One region of the Xanthobacter sp. AM11 genome, then DNA from elsewhere that is predicted to be linked to it. Evidence: predicted binding sites of a transcription regulator. Region 1 holds the regulator's gene; the other holds the start of a gene.
The links. Region 1 encodes PhoB, which activates phosphate uptake and scavenging genes when phosphate is short. Its sites were predicted from a motif close to TGTCATNNANCTGTCAT; they were not measured.

Region 2: the regulator PhoB is predicted to act here: its motif matches at 2,137-2,153, upstream of pstS (phosphate ABC transporter substrate-binding protein PstS).

Annotation. Positions count from the first base shown of each region.
Region 1 is NZ_JBLAOA010000001.1:1,343,545-1,348,264, reverse strand. Features, by position in the region: gene ACI7BZ_RS06330 (polyprenyl synthetase family protein) at 1-610, shown strand, start outside; gene ACI7BZ_RS06325 (flavin monoamine oxidase family protein) at 654-2,054, shown strand; gene phoB (phosphate regulon transcriptional regulator PhoB) at 2,105-2,806, opposite strand; gene phoU (phosphate signaling complex protein PhoU) at 2,845-3,573, opposite strand; gene pstB (phosphate ABC transporter ATP-binding protein PstB) at 3,593-4,417, opposite strand; gene pstA (phosphate ABC transporter permease PstA) at 4,496-4,720, opposite strand, start outside.
Region 2 is NZ_JBLAOA010000001.1:4,525,001-4,529,720, forward strand. Features, by position in the region: gene ACI7BZ_RS20750 (metalloregulator ArsR/SmtB family transcription factor) at 70-957, opposite strand; gene pstS (phosphate ABC transporter substrate-binding protein PstS) at 1,005-2,033, opposite strand; gene ACI7BZ_RS20760 (PstS family phosphate ABC transporter substrate-binding protein) at 2,581-3,582, shown strand; gene pstC (phosphate ABC transporter permease subunit PstC) at 3,736-4,587, shown strand; gene pstA (phosphate ABC transporter permease PstA) at 4,592-4,720, shown strand, end outside.

The DNA of each region.
Region 1 (4,720 bases):
CACCGTGCACAAGGCGTTCGACGAGGCCACCGCCATCCTGGCCGGGGACGGGCTATTGACCCTCGCCTTCGATCTCCTGGCCGGCAGCGATGCCCATGCGGACCCGGCGGCGCGCATCGCCCTGGTGCGGGCCCTGGCCCGCGCGGCGGGCATCGGCGGCATGGTGGGCGGGCAGATGCTGGACCTCGCCGCCGAAGGGCGGTTTTCGGGCGGCGCCCCGCTGGCCCTGGGGGAGGCCGCCATCCGCGACCTGCAGGCCATGAAGACCGGCGCCCTGCTCAGCGTTTCGGTGGAGGCCGGCGCCATCCTCGGCGGCGCGGACGCGCAGGCGCGGGCCGCGCTTTTCGCCTATGGCCGGGCGCTGGGTGCCGCTTTCCAGATCGCCGACGACATCCTCGACGTGGAGGGCACCGCCGAGGAGGTGGGCAAGAAGGTGGGGAAGGACGCCGCGGCGGGCAAGGCGACCCTGGTGTCCCGCCTGGGCCTCGACGCCGCGCGGGCCCTCCTGGCGAGCCTGGTGGACGATGCCGCCGCCGCCCTCACCCCCTTCGGCACGCGCGGCGCCCTGCTGGCGCAGGCGGCCCGGTTCGTGGCGGACCGGCGAAGCTGAACGGCGGCCGGCGGCGCAGGCCCGGTGCAGCACGGGCGGATTCATGGCCCGGACGATTGAGCCGGAGCCGATCCCGCACTACCGTTCCCCCGTGACCGACCCGCGCCATACCCCCCTCACCCGCCGCCGCCTGCTCGCGCGCGGCGCGGCCCTCGCCACCCTGCCCTTCGGCGCCGCCGCTGCGCTGGGGCAGCAGAGCGAGGCCGACGTCATCATCATCGGCGCCGGAACGGCGGGCATCTCCGCGGCGCGGCGGGTGGCGGAGGCCGGGCGCAGCTATGCCCTGCTTGAAGCCTCCGCCCATGTGGGCGGGCGCACGGTCACCGACACCGCGGTGTTTGGCGTTCCATTCGACATGGGCGCCACGCGCCTTTACCTGCCGGCGGCGCGGCCCATGGCGGCGTTCGGGCGGGCCGATGGGCTCGACATTCATCGGGCGCCCCAGGGCGGCAGGCTCTATCAAAGCGGGCGAGAGGCCAGCGACAGCGACTATGAGGACTTCATCGCCACCGTCCGCCGGGCGGAGCGGGCCATCGGCGCCGCCGGGGATGCGGGACGGGACCTGCCCGCCTCCCGGGTGCTGCCGGATCTTGGACCATGGTCGGCGAGCGCGCGCTTCGTGGTGGGTCCGCTCGCCTGCGCCAAGGGGCTCGGCCAGGTGTCCACTGTGGATGCCTCCCGGGCGGAGGAGCGCGACGGCGAGGAGGTGTGCCGGCAGGGCGTGGGAACGCTGGTGACCCGGCTGGCCCGGCCCCTCACCGTCCGGCTGGAGACGGTGGCCCGCTCGGTGGATCTGGGCGGACGGCTGGTGGCGGTGCAGACCAACCGGGGCACCGTGCTGGGCCGGGTGGTCATCCTCGCCGTGCCGCCGAGCCTGCTGGCGGCCGGCAAGCTGCGCGTGCTCCCCGGCCTGCCCCAGCGCTACCGCACGGCCATCGAGAAGATCACCCTCGGCGCCTATGATCACATCGCCTTCCAGCTGCCGCGCAACCCGCTCGGGCTTTCGCCGGACGAAATGATCTATTTCAAGCTGGAGGGAACCAACGCCTATGCCCTGCGGGCGCGCATCGGCGGCGGCGACCTGCATATGCTCGAAGTGGCAGGCGACACGGCGGCAGGCCTTGCCGAAGCGCCGGCCGAGGCGGCAACCGCCTTCCTCAAGGAAGCGCTGACCCGCGAGTTCGGGGCGGACATGGCGGCCCGGATCGGCCGGGTGCACGCCACTCGCTGGACCCGGGAGCCGTTCGCGCTGGGCGCCTTCTCCTGCGCTTTGCCGGGGTTCGGCAACATGCGCCGGGCGTTCACGGAGGTGGTGAGTGGCCGGCTTCTGTTCGCCGGCGAACATGCCCACGAAACCCTCTGGGGAACAGTGGGCGGCGCCTGGGTGGCCGGAGAGCGGGCGGCGCGGCAGGCGCTGGGCATCCTCGCCGGCCGCTCGGGCTGATCGGCCGCGCCGGAGCCCGCCACCGGGCGACGCCGCCCGGGCGCGCCCGCTCAATGGGCGCGGGCGAACATCTCGTTGAAGGAATAGCCGGCACCGCGCACGGTGCGGATGGGATCGGACTGGCGGCCGCGATTGATGGCCTTGCGCAGGCGGCCCACATGCACATCCACGGTGCGCTCGTCGATATAGACGTCCTGGCCCCACACGCCGTCCAGCAGCTGTTCCCGGGAGAAGACGCGGCCAGGGCTCTGCATGAGGAATTCCAGGAGGCGGAATTCGGTGGGACCCAGATGCACCTCGCGGCCGGCGCGGTGCACGCGGTGGGTCTCGCGGTCCAGCTCGATGTCGCCGGCCCGCAGCAGGGTGGCCACATGCTCCGGCTTGGCCCGACGCAGCAGGGCCCGCACCCGGGCGAGCAGCTCGGGCACGGAGAAGGGCTTCACCACATAATCGTCCGCGCCGGTGGCGAGACCGCGCACCCGCTCCGTCTCCTCGCCACGGGCGGTGAGCATGATGACCGGCAGGCGCTCGGTCTCCGGGCGTGTGCGCAGGCGCCGGCACAGCTCGATGCCTGAAAGGCCCGGCAGCATCCAGTCGAGGATCACGAGATCCGGCACGCTTTCGCGCAACCGGGTCTCGGCCTCGTCCCCGCGGCCGACGCTTTCGACGCCGTAGCCTTCCGACTCCAGATTGTAACGGAGCAGAAGGGTGAGCGGCTCCTCATCCTCGACGATCAGAATACGCGCCGGCACAGTCCCTCACCCGCTTTCGCCTGCTGTCCGCCAGGGCCTCAGCCCTGAACGGTACGCCCAGGAAATGCCAGGGTGGTCTCGCTGGAGGCATCCGCCTTGGGGCGGCTCTCCGGCAACACCTGACCCGTGACCATGTAATAGACGATCTCCGCAATGTTGGTCGCGTGGTCGCCGATGCGTTCGATGTTCTTGGCACAGAACAGCAGGTGCGTGCACACGGAGATGTTGCGCGGGTCCTCCATCATGTAGGTGAGGAGCTCGCGGAACAGGGACGTGTACATGGTGTCGATGGCGCCGTCGCGCCCCCACACTTCCAGCGCCTTCGCCTCGTTGCGGGCGGCATAGGCGTCCAGCACTTCCTTCATCTGCTCGAGCACCAGCTCGGCGATATGCTCCACGCCGCGCACCAGCTTGTGGGGGTGGTATTCGCCCTCGATGGCGATGACCCGCTTGCCGACATTCTTGGCGAGGTCGCCGATGCGCTCCAAATCGTTGGCCACGCGGATGGCGGCCACGATCTCGCGCAGGTCGTTGGCCACCGGCTGGCGCTTGGCGATGACGAGGATGGCGCGCTCCTCGATGTCGCGCTGCGCCTGGTCCACGGTGGCGTCCAGAAGGACCACCTTCTGGGCAAGGGCGCCGTCGCGGCGGATGAGGGCGGTCACCGAGTCGCTGACCAGGCGCTCGGCCTGGCCGCCCATTTCGACCACCTTGCGGCCGATTTCCTTCAGCTCCACATCGAAGGACGATACGGTATGCTCCGGCATCTCAGGATCCTTCCAGGGCTCAGCCGAAGCGGCCGGTGATGTAATCGCGGGTCTTGATCTCCTTCGGATTGGTGAAGATCACGTCCGAGGGGGCCACTTCGATCAGCTCGCCCAGATAGAAGAAGGCGGTGATGTCGGCGCAGCGTGCTGCCTGCTGCATGTTGTGGGTCACGATGACGATGGTGAATTCCTGCTTCAGCTCGTCGATCAGGTCTTCGATCTTCGAGGTGGAGATGGGATCGAGGGCCGAGGTGGGCTCGTCCAGCAGGATCACTTCCGGCTTCACCGCGATGGTGCGGGCGATGCACAGGCGCTGCTGCTGGCCGCCGGACATGCCGAGGGCGGAGGTGTGCAGGCGGTCCTTGGTCTCGTCCCAGATGGCGGCCTTGCGCAGGCACCATTCCACCCGCTCGTCCATCTGCGCCTTGGAAAGCCGCTCGTGCAGCTTCACGCCGAAGGCGATGTTGTCATAGATGGTCATGGGGAAGGGGGTGGGCTTCTGAAACACCATGCCGATGCGCGTGCGCACGATGGTGGGGTCCAGCTCCTTGCCGACGATGTTCACGCCGTCGAACAGCACCGCGCCTTCCGCGCGCTGGCCCGGGTAGAGGTCGTACATGCGGTTGAACACGCGCAGCAGCGTGGACTTGCCGCAGCCCGACGGGCCGATCATGGCGGTGACCCGCTTCTCCGGAATATCGAAATTGATGTTCCGGAGCGCGTGGTTGGTGCCGTAATAGAACTGGAGGTTGTCCACCTTGATCTTGGACGGAGCCTGCACCGCATCCGGCTTCGCGGCCACGGACGAGGCGATGTTGAAGGTGGGATCGACGGCTGAAGTCATCTGAGCCTCACTTGGGAGGTTGAGTTCCGGGGCGTTGGCCGCCGGGCGCGCCGGCGGCGGTTTATTCAGTCGGAACGCCTAGTTGCTACGCGCCAGGAAGAGGCGGGAGGCGACGTTGAGCACAAGCACGCCCACGGTGATGAGCAGCGCGCCGGCCCAGGCAAGGGAAACCCAGTCGTCGAACGGGCTTCCGGCGAACTGGTAGATGGCGATGGGCAGGCTCGCCATCGGCTTCGACAGGTCAACCGAGAAGGCGTTGTTGCCGAGCGAGGTGAACAGCAGGGGCGCCGTCTCGCCGGCCGC
Region 2 (4,720 bases), 3.2 Mb from region 1:
CTTCGAAAAGGGGGGCGGCCTCGGCGCGATGGCTTCAGGCCCGCGGAGGTCCGGCGGCGGCTCCCCACCTCACGCGGCCCGCCCGAAAAGCGTGAGGTCCGTTGCACCTTCCATCTTCCCGATCTCGCCGATGCGTTCTTTCAGCGAAGCAAGGTCAAGCTGCTCGAACGGCAGGTTGACGAAGGCGGAGATACGCCCGGCGAGCCGGCGATAGGTGGCAAGGAAGGCCGCCTTCTGCTCCGCCTCGGTTCCCTTCACCGCCAGGGGGTCCGGCAGGCCCCAATGGGCCTGGAGCGGATGACCGGGGAAAGCGGGGCAGATTTCGCCCGCCGCAGCGTCGCAGGTGGTGATGACGAAATCCATCCGTGGCGCGTCCGGCCCTGCGAAGCTGTCCCAGCTCTTGGAGGCGAGGGGCCCCGTGTCGTAGCCGAGCGCGGCCATCAGATCGAGCGCCAGGGGGTGCGGCTTGCGCTTCGGCCGGCTGCCGGCCGAATAGGCCCGAAAGCGGCCGCGCCCCTCGCGGTTCAGCAGCGCCTCGGCGATGAGCGAGCGCGCCGAGTTGGCCGAGCAGACCAGCAGTACGTTGTAGACGCGATCATTCGCGGCTGCGGGCCGAAGCTGGGGAAAGGCGAGCGCACCGGTGCCGCGCCGCTGCGACACGGCAAAGCCCATATCCCCCATCAGCTGGGCGAAGAGCGGACCGGCGAGCGAGAGGGTGACGGCATAGAGGATGGAGCGGCCTTCCCGCCGTGCCGAGACGAGGCCGGCGCGCTCCAGCACGGCGAGATGGGTGGACATGGTGTTGTGCGGCACCGCCAGCAGACGGGCGATGTCGCCGGCCGGCAGTCCGTAGGGCACATAGCGCAGCAGAAGCCGGAAGGTCTCCAGGCGCGTGACCTGCGACAGCGCATCGAAGATCCGCGTGGCCTCGTCTGCGTTCAGCTTCGTCTCGTTCATCTCGCCTCGCTGTCGCAATCTTTCCCCCGGACATTCCGCCCGGGCGCTCAGGAGCCGCCCTTGAAGGTCTTCGCCCAATAGTCCTTCACCTGCTGGACCAGCGCCGGCGGCAGGGGAACATAGCCCAGCTGGGACGCATATTTCTCGCCCTCGCCAAGGGCGAAGCGCCAGAACTCGAAGGCCGCGCTGCTGTTGGCCGGGACCCTGGGCTCCTTGTACATGATGGCGAAGGTGGTGGCGGCGATGGGATAGGCATCCTCGGCGGCGGAATCGTTGATGATCACGAAGAAATCCTTCGCCGCGGTCCAGTCGAAGCTCAAGGCCGCGGCCTGAAACGACGCCGCGCTCGGCGTGATGAACTTGCCGGCGCGGTTCTGCACCAGGCCATAGGCGAGCTTGGCCTGCACCACGTAGGTGAATTCAACATAGCCGATGGCGTTTTTGACGCGCTTGACCTCGGTCGCAACGCCCTCGTTGCCCCGAGCGCCCGTTCCCGTCGGCCAGGCGACCGCGCTGCCCTCCCCGACCTGCTGCTTCCATTCCGGGCTCGCCTTGGCGAGGTAGGACACCCAGTTGAAGGTGGTCCCCGATCCGTCGGAACGGTGCACCACCACGATCTTGGCGTCGGGCAGCTTGATGTCGGGATTGAGGGCCTTGATGGCGGGGTCGGACCAGGTCGCGACCTTGCCAAGATAGATGTCGGCGAGAAGCGCGCCGGTGAAGCGCAGCTGGCCGGGGCCGACGCCCTCCACATTGAACACCGGCACGACGCCGCCGAACACGATGGGGAACTGGCCGAGGCCGTATTTCTCCAGATCTTCCGGCTTCAGCGGCTTGTCGGAGGCGCCGAAATCCACCACGCCGTCCTTGATGCGGTTGACGCCGGCCGACGAGCCGACCGACTGGTATCCCACAAGGGTTCCCGTGCGCTCGCGAAAGCCTTCAGCCCACTTCCAGATGATGGGATAGGCAAAGGTGGAGCCCGCGCCCCGCACCTCGGCCGCATGCGCGGCGGGCGAGAGTGTGGTCAGGGCCGCAAGTGCAACTGCGGCAGTCAAGGCAAGAATGCGGTTCACGGCTGGCCTCCCCCTGTCGCCCTTCGATATGGGGCGAGATTCTGATCATCGCCGCCATAAGCTAAAATGTCGATAGGCGTGGACAGATCGCTATATGCATCACATGACATTGGTATGACGCGCACCTTCCTGAGCATTCCGATACGGCAAGTATTGCTATCGTTATGTCGATACCTATCGAATTAAAATAGCGTAAACGCCCTCCCTCGATCGGGATGTGTCGCCGCCAAATTGTATTAATTATGGAATATCCGGGCCGACTACGAAGAGTAAATGGTCGCGCAGGTCTCCGATGTATCGGATTATTGCCTTGCAAGATGGATTATAGATTTCAGGTGCAGCCATATTGTGGCGCGATGTGGCCGAAATATAGGTCATAAATACATGAATAAAAGCGGCAATCAATTACATTAAAACCTTCTCAACATGACAATTCGATTCAAATATACGATTCTGTCATAAAGTTGTTGTCTAAATTGCTTAGAGTCCGTAAGGCCAGGCGAGCGTCGAGAGCCCTGGCGACATTGTCCAGGGAGACGGCAACCTCATGAAGATCATCACTCTCGCGAGCGCTTTCGCGCTGCTCGCTACCGGCGCAGCCTTCAACGGCGCTGCCGCCCAGGCTCTGGTCAAGGCCGACGGCTCGTCCACGGTGTTTCCCGTGACCGAGGCCATGGCCGAAGAGTTCCAGAAGCAGAACAAGGATATCAAGGTGACTGTCGGCATCGGCGGCACGGGCGGCGGCTTCAAGAAGTTCTGCCGCGGCGAGACCGACATCTCCAACGCCTCGCGGCCGATCACCGCGAGCGAGCAGAAGGCCTGCAAGGAAGCCGGCATCGAATATATCGAGCTGCCCGTGGCGCTCGACGCGCTCACCGTCGTCATCCATCCGTCCAACAGCTGGGCGAGCGAAATGACCGTGGCGGACCTGAAGAAGATCTGGGAGCCTGAGGCCCAGGGCAAGATCACCAATTGGAAGCAGGTGCGCGACAGCTTCCCTGATCGTCCTCTGGTGCTCTACGGCGCGGGCGTCGATTCCGGCACGTATGACTATTTCACTGCCGCCATCGTCGGCAAGGAACACTCGAGCCGCGGCGACTTCACCGCCTCCGAGGACGACAACGTGCTCGTGCAGGGCGTCGCCGGCGATCAGAACGCCCTCGGCTTCTTCGGCCTCGTCTATTACGAGGAGAACCACGGCAAGCTGAAGGCCGTGAAGATCAAGCTCAACGATGCCGCCCCCGCCGTGGAGCCCTCGGTGGAGAACGCCCGCACCGGCAAGTACCAGCCCCTGTCCCGCCCCATCTTCATCTATGTGAACAAGAAGTCGGCGGACACCCGCCCCGAGGTGGCGAAGTTCGTGGAGTTCTACCAGGACCCCAAGAACGCGGTCGAACTGGTCAAGGAAGTGGGCTACGTGCCGCTTCCCGAGGCGGCCCTGAAGGCGTTCCAGGAGCGCTTCAGGAAGCGTGAGATCGGCACCGGCTTCACCGGCTCCAAGGTCGGCGTGTCGGTCGAGGATCTCCTGAAGGAAAAGCTCGTCTACTGAGGTCTGATCCAGAGGGAGGCGCTCCGGCGCCTCCCTCCATCTAGGTGAGGGTTGGTCGTGGTCGCAGCGGTATCTCCAGTCTCAAGAACGGGCCAGCGGGGCCTGACGGTCTCTCCGGCCTTCCTGGCCCGCCGCCGGGTGGTGGACCGCACCATGCGGGTCGTCCTCTTCCTCAGCGCCGCCGTATCGGTTCTCGTGACGGGGGGCATCGTCTACGTTCTCTTGTCCGAAAGCGTGAAATTCTTCGCCCAGGTGTCGATCATCGACTTCCTGACCGACACGCAATGGACGCCGGTGTTCCAGGACAAGCACTTCGGCATCATGACCCTGGTGTCCGGCACCTTGATGAGTTCGCTCATTGCGCTTCTCGTGGCCATCCCGGCGGGGACCGTGCTCGCCATCTACCTGTCGGAATTCGCCCGGCCGCAGGTGCGCGAGGCCATCAAGCCGTTCCTTGAGCTGATCGCCGGCGTGCCCACCGTGGCCTTCGGCTATTTCGCGCTCCTGTTCCTCACGCCCATCTTCCAGATCTTCATTCCGGGGCTCGCCAGCTTCAACCTGCTCGTGCCCGGCATCGTCATGGGCATCATGATCCTGCCCTACATCGTTTCCGTAAGCGAGGACGCCATGCGCGCCGTTCCTGCGGAGCTGAGGGAGGGCGCCTACGCGCTCGGCTTCACGCGGCTCCAGACGGCGACGCGGGTGGTGATCCCCGGTGCCTTCTCCGGGGTAACGGCGGCCTACATCCTCGGCATGTCGCGGGCGGTGGGCGAGACCATGGTGGTGGCCATCGCCGCCGGCCAGCAGGCCAAGCTCGCCCTCAACCCGCTGGAGGGCGCCGCCACCATCACCGCTTACATCGTCCAGATCAGCCTCGGCGACGTGCCGCACGGCTCCATCGCCTATCTCACCATTTTCGCCGCGGGCATGACGCTGTTCCTCATGACCTTTGTCTTCAACATCCTCGCCTTCTGGCTGCGCCAGAAGTACCGCGAAGTCTATTGAGGGGATGGCCGTGAAGCCGCTCGCCGCTCAACCCTCCCGCCGCTTCTCGGACGCCGAGATCGTCACCCGGGCGCATCGCTCGGACCGCAATTTCGCGCTCCTCGGCCTGGGCGTCCTCATCCTCACCATGATC